DNA from 3 places in the Saccharopolyspora hattusasensis genome. Region 1 is predicted to be linked to each of the others. Evidence: riboswitches for the same ligand, from Rfam matches in the RefSeq annotation. Region 1 holds a riboswitch; each other region holds the start of a gene.
The links. A riboswitch is a leader RNA that binds a small molecule or an ion and turns the genes downstream of it on or off. The one in region 1 is predicted to bind cobalamin.
Positions count from the first base shown of each region.

Region 2: linked by a shared signal. The riboswitch ahead of metE (5-methyltetrahydropteroyltriglutamate--homocysteine S-methyltransferase) and the one ahead of ACRXBZ_RS11575 (HoxN/HupN/NixA family nickel/cobalt transporter) in region 1 are both predicted to bind cobalamin.
Region 3: linked by a shared signal. The riboswitch ahead of ACRXBZ_RS31420 (ABC transporter substrate-binding protein) and the one ahead of ACRXBZ_RS11575 (HoxN/HupN/NixA family nickel/cobalt transporter) in region 1 are both predicted to bind cobalamin.

Region 1 covers NZ_JBPCDC010000001.1:2,619,167-2,624,482, reverse strand. The annotation lists gene cobJ (precorrin-3B C(17)-methyltransferase) at 1-28, shown strand, start outside; gene ACRXBZ_RS11595 (DUF362 domain-containing protein) at 18-200, shown strand; gene ACRXBZ_RS11590 (hypothetical protein) at 279-455, shown strand; gene ACRXBZ_RS11585 (pyridoxal-dependent decarboxylase) at 550-1,980, shown strand; gene ACRXBZ_RS11580 (DUF1876 domain-containing protein) at 2,124-2,393, opposite strand; cobalamin riboswitch at 2,853-2,977, shown strand; gene ACRXBZ_RS11575 (HoxN/HupN/NixA family nickel/cobalt transporter) at 3,055-4,107, shown strand; gene ACRXBZ_RS11570 (precorrin-8X methylmutase) at 4,104-4,811, shown strand; gene ACRXBZ_RS11565 (sirohydrochlorin chelatase) at 4,808-5,316, shown strand, end outside.
Region 2 covers NZ_JBPCDC010000001.1:100,418-105,733, reverse strand. The annotation lists partial or broken gene tnpA (IS200/IS605 family transposase) at 1-96, shown strand, start outside; gene ACRXBZ_RS00560 (DNA-3-methyladenine glycosylase I) at 371-1,009, opposite strand; gene ACRXBZ_RS00555 (hypothetical protein) at 1,181-1,531, opposite strand; partial or broken gene ACRXBZ_RS00550 (2OG-Fe(II) oxygenase) at 1,531-1,746, opposite strand; gene ACRXBZ_RS00545 (methylated-DNA--[protein]-cysteine S-methyltransferase) at 1,737-2,354, opposite strand; gene ACRXBZ_RS00540 (RNA polymerase sigma factor) at 2,351-2,848, opposite strand; cobalamin riboswitch at 3,111-3,366, shown strand; gene metE (5-methyltetrahydropteroyltriglutamate--homocysteine S-methyltransferase) at 3,498-5,316, shown strand, end outside.
Region 3 covers NZ_JBPCDC010000001.1:6,541,041-6,546,356, forward strand. The annotation lists partial or broken gene ACRXBZ_RS31400 (response regulator) at 1-524, opposite strand, end outside; partial or broken gene ACRXBZ_RS31405 (ATP-binding protein) at 521-706, opposite strand; gene ACRXBZ_RS31410 (esterase/lipase family protein) at 804-1,808, opposite strand; partial or broken gene ACRXBZ_RS31415 (hypothetical protein) at 2,307-2,390, shown strand; cobalamin riboswitch at 2,586-2,779, shown strand; gene ACRXBZ_RS31420 (ABC transporter substrate-binding protein) at 2,848-3,873, shown strand; gene ACRXBZ_RS31425 (FecCD family ABC transporter permease) at 3,873-4,892, shown strand; gene ACRXBZ_RS31430 (ABC transporter ATP-binding protein) at 4,889-5,316, shown strand, end outside.

The sequences.
Region 1 (5,316 bases):
CCGGTGGATGGCGGCGGATGCCCGCTGACCCGCTGGTGATCTCGACGGCCTGCACGGCGTGCGGGGCCTGCCTCCTGACCTGCCCGGAGCACGCCCTCCGCCCGGCCCGGGGCCGCCCGGTGGTCCTGGCGGACCGCTGCACGGTCTGCGGGGAATGCGTCGAGATCTGCCCGGCGGATGCCATCGACCTGCTCCGCTGATCGCGTTCGTTTGTTCGTTTAGGCGAGATCGCTTTCGAACAGCCGGGCCGCCATCGCCGGACTCGGCTGGACGACCTGTTGGCGTACCGCGAGCGCGCTCGACGTGCCCGCGCGGCAGGGCTGGACGAAGCGGCAGGGCTGGACGAAGCGGCAGGGCTGGACGAAATGGTGCGGGTGTCCGAGGCGGCGGGCCGCTACGGCCTCCCGACCGACGCGCGTGTCGGGCGGTTGTCCGAATCGGAGCAGGAAGACTGAGCCAAGACGGATGATTCGCCCTCCTCTGCCGCGGCTTCTTCGTCCCTGGCTTCGGGTGCGGGGGCGTGCTTAGCTGGCTGTGATGAGTGGCCACATGTCGCCGGAGGAGTTCCGGGCGTTCGGTCGGCAGGTCGTCGACTGGATCGCCGACTACTACGCCGGTGTCGAGAAGCATCCGGTTCGGTCGCAGGTGCGGCCCGGTGAGGTCCGGTCGCAGCTCCCGGCGCATCCGCCCGAGCAGGGCGAGCCGTTCGAGCGGGTGCTGAGCGACCTCGACGCGGTGCTGATGCCGGGCGTGACGCACTGGCAGCACCCGAACTTCTTCGCCTACTTCCCGGCCAACGCCACCGGCCCGTCGATCCTCGGTGACCTGCTCTCCAGCGGGCTCGGCGTGCAGGGCATGGTCTGGGCGACCAGTCCCGCGTGCACCGAGCTGGAGACCGTGGTCGTGGACTGGATGGCCGAGCTGCTGGGCCTTCCCGAGCACTTCCGGACCGATGCCGTCGGCGGCGGGGTGATCCAGGACTCCGCCTCCAGCGCTGCGCTGGTCGCCTGCCTAGCGGCATTGCAGCGGGTCAGCGACGGACAGGTCGCGAGCCGGGGCATCACCCGGCGCCACATGCTCTATGTCTCCGCGCACACCCATTCGTCCCTGGAGCGCGCGGCGCGGATGGTCGGCATCGGCGCGGACAACGTCCGGATCGTCGACGTCGACCCGGACTCGCTCGGCATGGACCCGAAGCACCTCGACGCCCTGATCGCCGAGGACCTCGCCGCCGGCGCGGTGCCCACACTGGTGTGCGCGACGATCGGCACCACCTCGACGACCGCGATCGATCCGGTCCGTGAGGTCGGCGACGTGTGCCGGGCGCGCGGGGTCTGGCTGCACGTGGACGCGGCGTACGCGGGTGTTGCCGCGGTGTGCCCGGAGCTGCGCTGGATCAACGACGGCGTCGCCGAGTTCGCCGATTCCTACTGCACCAACGCGCACAAGTGGCTGTTGACCAACTTCGACTGCAGCCTGCTGTGGATGGCCGACCGGCGGCCCATGATCGACGCGCTGTCGATCCTGCCCGAGTACCTGCGCAACCCGGCGACCGCGTCCGGTGAGGTGATCGACTACCGGGACTGGCAGGTGCCGCTGGGTCGCCGGTTCCGGGCGTTGAAGCTGTGGTCGGTGCTGCGCTGGTACGGCGCGGAAGGGCTGCGCGAGCACATCCGCACCACCGTCGGCCTCGCCCAGGAGTTCGCCGGCTGGGTCCGCGACGACCCACGCTTCGAGCTCCTGGAGCCGCACCCGCTGGGCCTGGTCTGCTTCCGGCCGCTGTTCCCCGAACTGTCCACAGAGGACGCTGGTGATCGGGTCCACCGGCTGATGGAATCGCTGAACGAGTCGGGGGAGCTGTACCTGACCCACACCAAGGTGGGCGGCGGGACGCTGCTGCGGCTCGCGGTCGGTTCGCCGCAGACCGAGCGGCGTCACGTGCTGGCGGCCTGGAAGCGGATCCAGGAGGCGGTGGGCTGACCTGCCCGCGAGCAGCGCGTAGCCGACCGGCACGAACACGTGCGTCGGCGCGGGCCACCCACCCGCGATCGCGGCACTCGTGATCGCGCTGCGGACGACGTGAAGGGCACCCCGGACCGCCGAAGGTGCCCTTCACCTGTGCGTCAGGCGGGCAGGTGCACGCGGCGGTGCAGGCGGTCGCCGATGTCCTGCGCCGCGTTGTCCAGTAGCTTGTGCGCCAGCTCGAACAGGGCGCGGGCGATCGCGATCTCGTCGCCGATCTGCGGTACCTCCGGGTCGTCCGGGTGGCGCCGCGCCGTGCCGTGGCCGTGCAGCGCCTGACCGCCCGGAGTGGTGAAACCGACGTCTGCGGTGGTCTTCGCGCCCGCCTCCACGACCTGCAGGTTCAACGTGATGGTGTGGGTCTCGTTCATGGTCGCCTGCTTCCTACTCGTTGCTGTTATTTGTTCGAGCAGGACATTTCGCTCGCCGCCGTACCACTGGTGCACGGCTGGAGTCCAGGCTGGGCAGTCTCAGCCGATCGGCCATCGTTCCGCGAGCTGCGGTGATGGCTACGTCCCGATCTTTTGCCAGGGACCCCGAACGAACGGTGCACCAGCCTTGGCTGATACGTGTGATCCTTGGGTCCTGACCGGGCCGTTGCCGGGAACATCCCGACGCCTGGCAGCCTACTCGATCTCTCCCGTTTTTGATCAGATAAGCCCAGGAAAACCGGGCTCTCAAGGTCGCCGTAGCCCAAGCATGCGCTGGCCGACCGGAACGGCGAAAGAGTCGAATTCACCCATTTGGGTATCCGCTGGCCGGATCGGTGATCGACCTCACGGGGTTTGACCTTGGGTGGTGGGCAAGGAAAGATACGGCCGCCGACAGTGCAGGAACCCGGTGCGAATCCGGGACGGTCCCGCCACTGTGACCGGGGAGTGGGCCTCACTCGTTGCCACGGCTGCCAACAGCTGGAAGGCAGGGGAACCGCGTCGATCCGGGAGTCAGGAGACTGCGCGTCGGCCCCGCGTCGCGCCGCGACGCGCGGACACCGAGCCCCTCGGGCGGGAAACCCAGGAGGTCGGAGATCCCATGTCTTGGGATGCCGAAGCGAGTCGGCCGCAGGCCGGTTGGGGCGCCGCCGAGCGCCGGAAAGCAGCGGTCGTACTGGCCGCCGTCGGAGTGCTCCACCTAGCGGGCTGGAGCGCCTACCTTTTGCAACAAGAATCGTTCAGCGCGGTCGGCGGGCTGGCCGCCGCCGGGACGACGGCGTACCTGCTCGGCCTGCGCCACGGGTTCGACGCGGATCACGTCGCGGTGATCGACGACGCGACGAGGCTGCTGATGCAGCGCGGCCGCCGACCGGTGTCGACCGGCATGTGGTTCGCGCTCGGGCACGCCAGCGTCGTGCTGTTCCTCGCCGCCGCGATCGCCTTCATTGCCGGACCCGCTGCGCAGCAGTGGGCCGAGCAGGCCGGGGTGCAGGTCGCCACCGTCGTGGACCTGATCGTGGTTGCCGTGCTGAGCTCGTTGGCGGTGCTCAACGCGCTGGTGCTGCGCGACGCCCTGCGGTTGCTGCGCCGCGCCCGCCGCGGCGCGGTCGACGAGACCGAGGTCGAGCTGGTGCTGGGGCGGCGCGGCCTGCTCGCCCGGCTGCTGCGCGGGCGGATGCGCGGCGTCGGCCGCTCCTGGCACCTGTTCGGCATCGGGCTGTTGTTCGGGCTCGGCATGCAGACGGCCACCGAGATCACGGTGCTGGCCATGGTGTCGCCGACCGAACACCAGTCCGCCATCGCGGTGCTGAGCCTGCCGCTGCTGTTCGCCGCCGGAATGTGCACAGTGGACAGCGTGGACGGGATGCTGATGTCCCGCGCCTACACTTGGTCGCTGGCGCGGCCCCTACGGCGGCTGTGGGTGAACGTGACCACCACGGCCCTGACCGTCGTGCTGGCCGCCGTGATCGCCTTCATCGTCCTCTGTGGACTGCTGGCGGAGCACGGGTTGTCGTTCCTGGACGGGATCGCGGCCGTGAGCGACCAGTTCGAACTGCTCGGCTACATCACGCTCGGGCTGTTCCTGGCGGTCTGGGGCGGGGCGGCGCTGTGGTGGCACCTCAAATCCCGGAAGGAGCCGGAAGTCGAATGAGCGGCGGTTTCGCGCCAGCAGGGGAGAGCGGCGGTTTCGCACCAGCCGGGGAGAGCGGCGGCACTCCAGCAGGGGAGAGCGGTGGCACTCCAGCCGACCGCACCGTGCACCCGATCGAGACCGAGTCCTACCGGATCATGCGGTCCAGGGCCGATTTCGCCCACTTCCCGCCGCTGGCCAGGGCGGTCGTCGAGCGCGTCGTGCACACCACCGCCGACCCGAGCTGGACCGGCGAGGTCGTCGCCGGCGAAACCGCGTTGCGGGCCGGGCGCGCGGCGCTGCTCGACGGCGCGCCGCTGATCACCGACGTGCGCATGGTCGCGGCCGGGATCACCGCGCGCCCGGCCGAAATCGGCCTGGACCGCTCCGGTGTCGCCGAGTTCGCCGCGACCGCCGGCCTGACCCGATCCGCGGCGGGCATCCGGCTGGCCGCCGAAGAACACCCCGACGGCGCGGTGTGGGCCATCGGCAACGCCCCGACCGCGCTGTTCGAGCTGATCCGCCTCGCCGAGACCGGCCGGCTCAACCCGGCGCTCGTCGTCGGCGTCCCGGTCGGCTTCGTCGGCGCGGTCGACGCCAAGGCCGCGCTGCGGCGCAGCGGCCTACCGGCCGTGACCACCCTGACCGAACGCGGCGGTGCGGCCATCGCCGCCGCCGCGATCAACGCCCTCCTCTACTGGGCAGAACCTGGAGGTAACCGGTGACCGAACCGCTGCTGGTCGTGGGCCACGGCACGGTGGACGAAGGCGGTGTGACGGAGTTCCACGCCTTCCTCGACCGCCTGCGCACCCGGATGTCGGCCGCAGGCGTCGACACCGCAGGCGGGTTCATCGAGCTGTCCGCCCCCGCGGTCACCGAAGCCTGGAGCGAGCTCACCGCCCGCGGCCACCGCCGGATGGCCGCCGTGCCGCTCGTGCTCGTCGCCGCCGGGCACGGCAAGGGCGACATCCCGGCCGCGCTGGAACGCGAAGTCCGCCGCCACCCCGGCACGTCGTTCGTGTTCGGCCGCCCGCTCGGACCGCACCCGATCCTCCTGGAACTGCTCGCCGAACGGATCGAGGCCGTGGTGCCGCGCGCCGACTGGCCCGACACCGCCGTGGTGCTCGTCGGCCGCGGCTCCACCGACCCCGACGCCAACGCCGAAGTGTGCAAGGTCTCACGGCTCTTGCAAGAGACCTGCGGCTTCGACACGGTAGAAACCGCGTTCAT
Region 2 (5,316 bases), 2.5 Mb from region 1:
GTATCCTCCCGGCTGTTGCGTAAGGAGTACGAAGGAGGCACACCGATTTCCGTGATGCGCCAGTACATCGAACGGCAAGCCCGCCCCGCTGTCTGAGTGGTCGGCTTAAGCACGGAATTGATGCGCTTCCTCCCCGCCCTAAAGGACGGGGCATCCGCGCTACGTTTCTTCGGTGACCCGCCGGACTCGGCCGATGTGACACGCCTACACCGGCGACGCTTCCTGGCGGGCAGCGATCAGGCAACTGCGGGTGAAGAACCCGGCCGTGGTGCTCCGGATGCCATGGAGGGCAGCCGTCTGTCGAAAGGCCGCCGACGTCGGTGGTGTGCCACGGCGGTACCGGAGTCGATCGGGCTGCGCGCCAGCCGGATCAACGGTTGCAGCGCCTGCATCCGAGGCCACTTACGGCGGCATCACCGCCCGGTAACGGATGCGGCCAGATACCGGAGGTGCCGCGGCGGTGGCTGTCGACGAGGTGCGTGTCGACCATGCCGATCGCCTCCATGAGCGCGAACATGGTCGTCGGGCCGACGAATGCGAATCCCTTGCGCCGCAGTGCTTTTGACAGCGCCACGGATTCCGGTGACGTGGTGGGGATCTCTGTGATCGTCCGCGGGCGTGGCGTGGTGTCCGGTTTGAACGACCAGACGAATGCTTCCAGACCGTCCTCGGCGCGCAGTTCGGTGGTCGCGCGGGCGTTGGTGATGGCTGCGCGGATCTTGGCTTTGTTGCGCACGATTCCTGGGTTGTCGAACAGGCGCGCGACATCTTCCTCGGTGTAGGCCGCGACGGCGTCCGGATCGAAGTGGTCAAACGCTTCGCGGAAGGAGGGGCGTTTGCGCAGGATCGTCGCCCAGGAGAGCCCGGCCTGGAAGCCCTCCAGGCTGATCCGCTCGAAAAGGGCCTGTTCGCCGCGCACGGGCATGCCCCATTCGGTGTCGTAGTACTCGCGCAGCAGGGGATCGCGGGCCGCCCACGGCGGACGCGCCAACCCGTCCTCGCCGATCACGACCCCGGCGTCGGTCGTGGTGTCTGCCGCTGCGGGACTCAAGGTCTCGTTCTCCTCGGGTTCTCGTGGTGTGCGACCGGTACCTGGCCGCACGTGCTTTTGGGTTATACCAGCAGAAAGTGCTCAAGGGGTCGAATCGGTGCGGTGCAGGAGCATGGTGCGGACCACTTCTCAGGTGCCGCCGTCACGGGTTGCGCCGCGCAGCCCGTCGAAGGTTCCAACTCCGCCGAGGGCGATCAGGTCCTCGGTGGCGAGGGAGGCGGTGCCGATCGTGCGGGCCGTTCTTCCACTCCCGGTACCGATCGGGCAGGCACACCGCGCAGGGCCGGTAGCCGCCGCACGTGCGGTGGCCTCGTCCGCGAAGAACACCCGGTGCGCCATGTAGCCTCCGTCGGCGATCGCGCGCAGCGCGGACGGGCAGTCGAGCCGCCCGTAGATCCTGCCGCGCCGGTATCCGCCGAGGCGACCTGGCGCGGCGCTTACGTACGGTCGCCCGTCGGCCCCGAGCAGCGTGTAGGTCATCAGGTCGCGTTGTGGAAGACCAGCCCCAGCGTGTGGCGCCGTCCGGAACGCACCGGCGAGACCCCATGCCGCACCGGAGACGCGGACCAGCCGCGCGCCGAGCGCACCGGCCGGTCGCGAGTGGTGAACACCAGGCCGTGCCCCTGCGGGATCAGCGTTGCGGTGCCCCGGGACTGGGCGCGAGGGCGCTGCTCCACCAGCGTGCTCATGCTGCCTCCAGGTTCAGCAGGATTGCTTTGGCCTCCACGCCGCCGACGTATCCGCCCGAAGTGCCGTCCGAGCGCACTACGCGGTGGCACGGCACCACGACCGGCAGCGGGTTCGTTGCGCACGCGCTACCCACCGCGCGCACCGCCCGCGGGCTCCCTGCGACCGTGGCGACCTCGGCGTAGCTGGCGGTTCGGCCGTAGGCGATGTCGGGCAGGTGCGACAGCACGTTGAGCCGGAACCCGCGCGAGAGGCGCCAGTCCAGCGGCAGGTCGAAGGTGCGCCGCCGCCCGGAGAAGTACTGCTCGATCTGCCGGGCGACCTCGTCCAACCGGTCCGGTGCCCGCAGGATGCGCGGGCTGATCGTCGCGGCCAGCGACGCCAAAACTTTGTCGTGCCCTTGGCGGGCGAAGGCGACCCGCACCAGGCCGCGTTCGGTACCGGCCAGCAGCAGCTCGCCGACCGGAGTGTCCATCGTGCGGTAGGCGACGTCGAGCAGCCCTTCCCGCTTGGCCGCGTTCACCAGCTCGATGTGCAGCCGCTTGCTGGCGTCGAAGTCGATCGCCGGGAGCGCGTCGAACAGGTGCCTGTCGTCGTTTTCGTGGATCGTCATCATCGCGCTTCCCCTCCCACGCTCGTGGCATGTCTGTACGTCGTGCGCAGTGTCTTTATGCCGTCCGCCGCGGCCCGGCGGGCGGCATCGGTGCTGCCGCCGAGGATCGCGGCGATCTCGGCGTAGGGCAGGTCGGCCAGGTAGTGGTAGGCCACCGCCATGCGCTGCTTGGTCGGCAGCGCGCTCAGCGCCGCCCACAGGTCTCCGTCCCAGTCCTCCGGGCGGCCCGTGGTGCTGGGCCGCTCAGGCACGCGCTCGACCATCACCGGTCGGCGTGCCGTCGCCCGGGTGACGTCGACCGCCTTGCGGTGGGCGATCGTGACCAGCCAGGCCTCCACGTTCGCGTCTTCGGCGAGCTCCGGGTAGGCGCGCAGCGCGGCCAGGAACGTCTCGGACCAGGCGTCCTCGGCGTCGGCCGGTCCGAGCACGGCCCGGCACACTCGCAGCACCATCGGGCCGTACTCGTCAACGATCTGCTCGAACGGTTTCACTTTCACTCCCCGTAGACGGCCCGGCCCGTCGGAACGTGAGATGCGGATCCGGCCCACGCCGCGATCGTCACCCGCCCGGGGGCCCCGCCGGTCGCGCGCCGCGCCGGCCCGCGGCTCGGGCGTCGCGACCCCACGTGACGAGCCTCTCACCGACGGCGCGAGGGCGAGCCGGAAGGGCGTGTTCACCACGGAAGTCACCGGATGCGCGGTGGCCGTCCGGCACGGTCCGCGCACGCCCCAGGCCCTTGCCAACGGCTGCCCAGTCGGTAGCCTCCGTTGTGCTGGTGGTTCGTCCACCCCGGATCGCGACGGGAAGTCGTGGCCGCGGGCGGGCGAGGCAAGAGGGAATCCGGTGCGAATCCGGGACTGCCCCGCAGCGGTGAGTGGGAACGAACGCCGTCCCCGGTCCGAGACCGGGCACAGCACTGGGCATGCGTGCCTGGGAAGCGACGGCCAGTAGGAACCCCGGCGTCGGCCGGGACGTGCCCGCGAGTCCGAAGACCTGCCACCGGTGCGCGCACCCGGTGGTGCGCGCGGTCCGGGGTCTCGCGGGAGGACCTGGCGGACGACCGGTTCGCGCCGCGCGGCGTTGCCGGTTCGCCTGCGCCTTCCCTGACCTCGGGGCATCCGTCGTCGAGCTCGCGAGGAGAGGGCGTTGACCAGCAAGATCGGATCTACCGTACTCGGCTATCCCAGGATCGGCCCCAACCGGGAACTCAAGCGCGCACTGGAGCGCTACTGGTCGTCCCGCATCGACGAGGCGGAACTGCGTGCGGTCGCGCGGGAACTGCGCGTCGACGCGTGGCGCGCGCTGCGGGACGCGGGCCTGGATTCGGTGCCGGGCAACACGTTCTCGTTCTACGACCAGGTGTTGGACACCGCGGTCACCTTCGGCGCGGTCCCACCGCGCTTCGCCGGGCTCGGGTTGGGTCCGCTGGACACCTACTTCGCGATGGCGCGCGGGGTGGAATCCGCGCCGCCGCTGGAGATGACGAAGTGGTTCGACACCAACTACCACTACCTGGTGCCCGAGATCGGTCCGGACATGCGGTTCTCGCTGGCCGACCGCACGCCGGTGGAGCAGTACCGGGAGGCCGCGGCGGAGGGCGTGACCACCCGACCGGTGCTGGTCGGCCCGCTCACCTTCCTGCTGCTGGCCAAAGCCGCCGACGGGGCCCCCGAGTCGTTCCGGCCGCTGGATCGGCTCGACGGGCTGCTCGATGCTTACGCGGAGCTGCTGGGCGAACTGCGCCGGGCCGGTGTGGAGTGGGTGCAGCTGGACGAGCCAGCGTTCGCTGCGGACCGCACGCCGGACGAGCTCGATGCGCTGCGCGCCGCGTACCAGCGGCTCGGTGAACTGGAGGAGCGCCCGAACCTGCTGGTCGCGGGCTACTTCGGTGATCTCGGCGAGGCTCTGGGCGCGCTGGCGTCCAGCCCGGTCGAGGCGCTCGCCGTCGATCTCGTCGCCGGGAAGTCCACAGTGGATTCGCTGTCGACCGTTCGGGGCCTGAGCGGTAAAACCCTGGTCGCCGGGCTCGTCGACGGGCGTAACGTCTGGCGCACCGATCTGGACAAGGCGCTTGCAACCGCAGCCACGCTGCTCGGCTCGGCGGACGAGGTAGCGGTCAGCACGTCGTGCTCGTTGCTCCACGTGCCGTACGACGTCGCGGCGGAAGCCGACATCGATCCGCAGGTGAAGTCCTGGTTGGCGTTCGCCGCGCAGAAGGTTCGCGAGGTGGTCGTCCTCGGCCGTGCGTTGGGCGAGGGCCGCGACGTGGTGGCTGGTGAGCTGGCCGAGGCACGAGCCGCGATTGCCGACCGCGCCAGCGCGGAGCGGGTCCGCAACCACCGCGTCCGGGCGCGGCTGCGGGCTCTGCGGCCGGAGTACTCGCAGCGCAGCGACTACGAGGCGAGGCGCGCCGCCCAGCAGAAGTCCTTGCGCCTGCCCGCATTGCCGACCACGACGATCGGTTCGTTCCCACAGACCACGGACGTCCGCAAGGCGCGCGCCGCGTTGCGCTCCGGCCGCATCGACCAGGCGACCTACCGGCAGCGGATGCGGGACGAGATCGAGCGCGTCATCCGGCTGCAGGAGGAGATCGGGCTCGACGTCCTGGTGCACGGCGAACCCGAGCGCAACGACATGGTGCAGTATTTCGCCGAGAACCTGAACGGCTTCGCCAGCACCGACAACGGCTGGGTGCAGTCGTACGGATCGCGGTGCGTGCGGCCGCCGATCCTGTTCGGCGACGTTGCCCGCCCGAAACCGATCACTGTCGAGTGGACGAGTTACGCCCAGCGGTTGACCGAGAAACCGGTCAAGGGCATGCTCACCGGCCCGGTGACGATCCTGGCGTGGTCGTTCGTCCGCGACGACCAGCCGCTGGCGGACACCGCGAAGCAAGTCGCGCTGGCCATCCGGGACGAGGTGAACGACCTGGAAGCCGCCGGAATCCGGGTCGTCCAGGTCGACG
Region 3 (5,316 bases), 3.9 Mb from region 1:
ATCTGGTCGTTGGACAGGCCCTGCGCGACCAGGGCGACGGCCTCGCGTTCGCGGTTGGTCAGTTCTTCCAACCCCGTGCCGGTGACGGTGGTGAGCGGCTGGGTGACGTACCGGTTGATCAGCCGGCGGGTGATCGACGGTGCGAGCAGGGCGTCGCCGCGTGCGGCGACGCGCACGGCATGGAGGAAGTCTTCCGGCTTGATGTCCTTGACGAGGAATCCGGCCGCGCCGGCGCGCAGCGCGTCGAAGACGTATTCGTCCAAGCCGTAGTTGGTCAGGATGACGACGTGCACCCCGGCCAGGGCCGGGTCCGCGGCGATGCGCCGGGTCGCCTCGATGCCGGTGACGACCGGCATCTGGATGTCGATGAGCGCGATGTCGGGCAGGTGTTCCCGGGCCAGCGCCAGGCCTTCGCTGCCGTCGGCGGCCTCGGCCACCACCTCGATGTCGTCCTCGATGTCGAGGAGCGCGCGGAATCCGCTGAGGATGAGCGGCTGGTCGTCGACCAGCAGGACGCGGATCATGACGTTCGGTCCACGGGAAGTTCGGCCTGCACGGAGAAGCCGCCCTCGTCGCGAGGTGCCGCTCGCAGGCGGCCTCCGAGGGCGGTGACTCGTTCGCGCATGCCGAGCAGTGTGACGCCGGGCACCGGCGTGGCCCTGCCGTCGTCGTCGACCCGTATGACCAGGGCGTCGGGTCGGTAGTCGTGATTCAGGCCGCAGCGGGAGTGTGACCGTGGTGCGGAAATCGGGCCCGCACCACGGTCGGTCGTCACCACGGTCGGTCGTCACCGCGGTCGGTCGTCATCGCGGTAGGTCGTCGCCCTTGTAGGTGGCTGCCTTGAAGGCCACCTTCAGTGGGGACCAGCCGTTCTCGGTGGTGTGGGGGCCGCCGTCCGCCCCGTGGTGCCAGTAGCGGAGGCAGTAACCGCCCGCACCGGTCAGCTGCCGGAGGTTGGCGTGGCTGACGTTCGGGTCCGAGCATTCGTCGACGCCGTTGTCGTTCAGATCCTCGTCGTAACCGTACTTCTGGTGCGCGAAGTAGCCCTTGTCGATGCCGGAGTAGTACGACACGGTTTCGTCTTCCAGAGAGCTGACGAGGCTCCAGTCGATCCCGGCGGCCCACGGATCGTCCAAGCCGCGGTCGTTGCGGCCGGGCGCGGACTCGTGCAGCTTGTCGATGAAACCCGACCCGCCTTCGCCCGCCGGGGTCATTTGGTTCCACTGCCGGGTGCACTTGTCGTCGGGATCCGCATCGGGATTGCGGCACCCGTTGATCAGCCCCTGGTGCGGGGTGCCGAGCGTGACTATGTCCTCCACCGCCACTCTGGGTGGGAAGCCGCTCCAGCCCTCGCGGGTGCCGAGCACCGCGACGCGGGTGATCAGGCCGCCCATCGAGTGCGCGACGATGTCGACCTCCTCACCCTTGCTGGTGTACTCCGCGTAGATGTAGTTGGCGAAGTCCTTGGCGATTTCCTGGATGGGCCGCTCGCGGTCGGCCTGACCGTCGCCGATCACGTCATCGCAGAATGCCCGGTCGCCCTCGTAGTAGCCGATCGTCCGCATCGAGGAACGATCCCGGCCGCCCGCTTCCTGGTAGTACTCGAGGGCTGCGTCCCAGGTCGACCCGTTGCAGTTGGTGGGGGGATCCGGGTTGTAGCCGTGTACCAGCAGCATCGTCTTCTGCTCCGCGGCCGGCCCGATCTCACGACCGTCCAGTCCGGACGCCTGCACCGTCGCCGGTGCGCTGAGGGCGAGCCCCGCGGCAGCGATCGTGGCGACCGCCCCGCGCCATCGTCGGTTGATCATCAAGCACACTCCCGTCGGTCGGGTTTCGACGCGGGTCCCCTGGCAGCACCCCGCGTCCGGCCGACATCGCGAGCCGCTCGCACCGCACAGCGCCAGAGGGCTGGACACCCTCGGCATCGACACCCCCGGCCAGCGGACGCCCGATGTCGGTCCCGCCGACACTAGGCAAACCGCCTCGACATTCGTGGGAGAACGCGAAGGGTTAGCTCCCCTGGAGCAGCCGGTTGGCCCGCTCGGCGGACATGACGCTGGAGCAGCAACCCGCACCCTGCTGCGGCTGGCAATGCACGCCGCGGACACCGGCTTGGCCACCATCGCCGAGCGCGGCAGCGCGATCTGGTCGACCGGATGCAGCACCTTCCCACTCCAGCACCCTTTTCCCGGATAAAGCCCGAATTATTCGGCCATTCCGAATTCCGCAGCGGGGACAATCATGCCCACCAGCAGCAAGAAGGTCCACAAGGGACTGTCCGGGGTCGTCGCCGACATTACATCTCCATGGTCAACCCGGACAGCAACTGGCTGACCTACGGCGGCTACCCGGTCGATGACCTGGCCACCCGATGCTCGTTCGAGGAGATCGCCCAGCTGCTCTGGCGCGGGGAACTGCCCACCGTCGCGGAACTCGCCGGGCAGAACGCGCTCGCGGGCGGCGCCACCATGTGGATGGAGATACATCCGATCGCCCGGGAAACACGCCCGACGCTCCGCACCACGGCAGCCGCACGCGGCGCGACCGTGCGAGATCTCTCACATCGGTCGCGCAACGCCGGGCGGTTAGGGTGTGAGCGAATCAGTCGTACCCGGTGTACGGGTCAGGGAATCCGGTCGGAATCCGGAGCTGACGCGCAGCGGTAGGGGTGATGGACGGGGCGGCCCACGAGCGGGCCGGACCACTGGGCACGCGCCTGGGAAGGTTCTCCGTCCAGCAGAACCCGAGCCCGAAGACCTGCTGGTTCCCGGTCGGTGCAGGTCCAGTGCGCCAACCGGTCGGCGAATTGGCGGCTCCGCGTACGAGCCCGAGCTAAGGATGCGGACGATGCTATTCCCCGCGCGGTTTCGCGCGTCTCGGCCAGGGCACCAGACCCTGTTCGCAGGCGTGCTGGCCATTGCCCTCTGCGGCTGTTCGGCGCCCCCGGCCGACGAGCACGCTGGTGGCGAACCCGTCTCGATGCGCAACTGCGGTCAGGACGTCGTCGTCGAAGCGCCGCCGCAACGCGCTGTCAGCCTCAACCAGAGCACGACCGAGATCATGCTCTCCCTGGGGTTGCAGGACCGGATGGTCGGCACCGCGACCTGGACCGACCCAGTCGCACCGCGCCTCGCCGCCGCGAACGAGCAGGTGCCCCGGCTGGCGGAGAACGCCCCCTCGTTCGAGAGCGTACTCGCGACTGAGCCGGACATCGTCCTCGGCGCCTACCAAGCGGTCTTCACCGACTCGATGGTCGCCTCCCGCGAACGCTTCGAAGAGCTGGGCGTACCAACCTACCTCTCGCCCAGCAACTGCCTCCCGGAGGAAGCGCCGCTGGGCGAGCCGACCGAACTGGCGGACATCTACCGCGAGGTCCAGGAGATCGCCACGATCTTCGGGGTGCAGGACCGCGGTGCGGCGCTGGTCGCCGACATGTGCGCACGGGTCGCTGCTGCGCAGGCGCGTGTCGCGGATCTGCCCTCCCGGCAAAAGCAGTCGGTGCTGTTCTGGTTCGCGCGAACCGAAGCGCCTTACGTGGCAGGTAGAACCGGATCCCCGGGGATCATGACGCGCGCGCTGGGAGTGCGCAATGCCTACGACGACGTCGCGTCGATGTGGCCGCAGGTCGGTTGGGAGGACGTACTCAGCCGCGACCCGACGCTGCTCGTGCTGGGCGACCTCACCCGGGATCAGGAAGGCGACAGCCTCCAGTACAAGATCGACTTTCTGCGCACCGATCCCGCAGTGTCCCAATTGGACGCCGTGCGCGGCGAGAACTGGATCCCCATGTCCGGCACCGCGTTGAACACCAGCATGCGAACCGTGGACGGGATCGAGGCGCTCGCCGACAAGCTCGTCGCCGTGGAGCGGTAGTGGTGCGTCAGGTCCGCGCCGCCTGGCTGGTCGGCGGCGCCCTGCCGGTGCTCGTGGTGTCGATCGCCTTCGTGATCACCATCGGGCCGGCCGACATCTCGGTCGCAGAGGTCGCCGAAGTGGTCCGCGCCAAGCTGGGACTGGGCACCACCGGCGTTTCCCGGATCACGCAGGGAATCGTGTGGGAGTTGCGCCTGCCGCGGGCGCTGCTGGCCGCGATCTGTGGCGCGGGGCTGGGCGTGTGCGGGGCGGTCCTGCAGTCGATGTTGCGGAATCCGCTGGCGGATCCCTTCCTGCTGGGGATTTCGGCGGGGGCGTCCACCGGCGCGGTGGCGATCGCGGTGCTCGGGGTCGGTGCCGGGACGATCGGGCTGGCTGCCGGGGCGTTCGGCGGTGCCATGGTCGCGTTCGCGCTCGTGATGGGGCTGTCGGCGTTGGCAGGCGGCGGGACCAGCCGGGTGATCCTCGCCGGTGTCGCCGGCAGCCAGCTGTTCTCGGCGCTGACCTCCTACATCGTGATGACCTCCGCCGACGCCCAGCAGACCCAGGGTGTGCTGTTCTGGCTCCTCGGTTCGCTCGCCGGAGCGCGGTGGGACGACGTCGCGCTGGCCGGCATCGTTTGCGCGGTGGGGCTGTTGCTCTGCCAGTCGCAGGCCGGCTCGCTCGACGCGTTCGCCTTCGGTCGCGATTCCGCCGCTTCCCTGGGCATCTCGGTGGCGCGAGTTCGCGGGCTGCTGCTGGTGGGAACCGCGCTGCTGACCGCGACGCTGGTGGCCACCTCGGGTGCTATCGGTTTCGTCGGGCTCGTGCTCCCGCAAGCCGCCCGGTTCCTGGTGGGTACCCGACACCGCGCCCTGCTGCCGACCACCGCAATGCTCGGCGCGGTCCTGCTGGTCTGGGTCGATGCACTGGCCGGAACCGTGGCCGCGCCGCAGGAAGTGCCCGTCGGTGTCGTCACGGCGCTGGTCGGAGTGCCCGCCTTCGCGTTCCTGTTGATCCGGAGGAGAGGCATGCCATGAGCCTGCGCGCCCTGGACGTGTCGTGGTCACGCGGTGGCGCGGCAATCGTGAACGGGATACGCATTGAGGTCGAACCCGGCTCGACCCTTGGATTGCTGGGCCCCAACGGATCTGGGAAGTCCTCGCTGCTGCGGTTGCTCGCCGGTCTGCGCCAACCGTCCTCGGGGAGGGTCCTCGTCGACGACGTGGACATCACGGGCATCGGCCGCCGCGCCCTCGCCCGCCGGATCGCCCTGGTCGAGCAGGAATCCACCACCGAGCTCGACATCACCGTCACCGAAGTGGTTTCCCTCGGTCGCACGCCGCACCGCAGTTCGTGGGGCACCGCACAAGACACCGACGCGGAGGCAGTGCGTCGGGCACTCATGCACGCTGACCTCGAAGCGCTGGCCGACCGGCGTTGGCACACCCTTTCCGGCGGCGA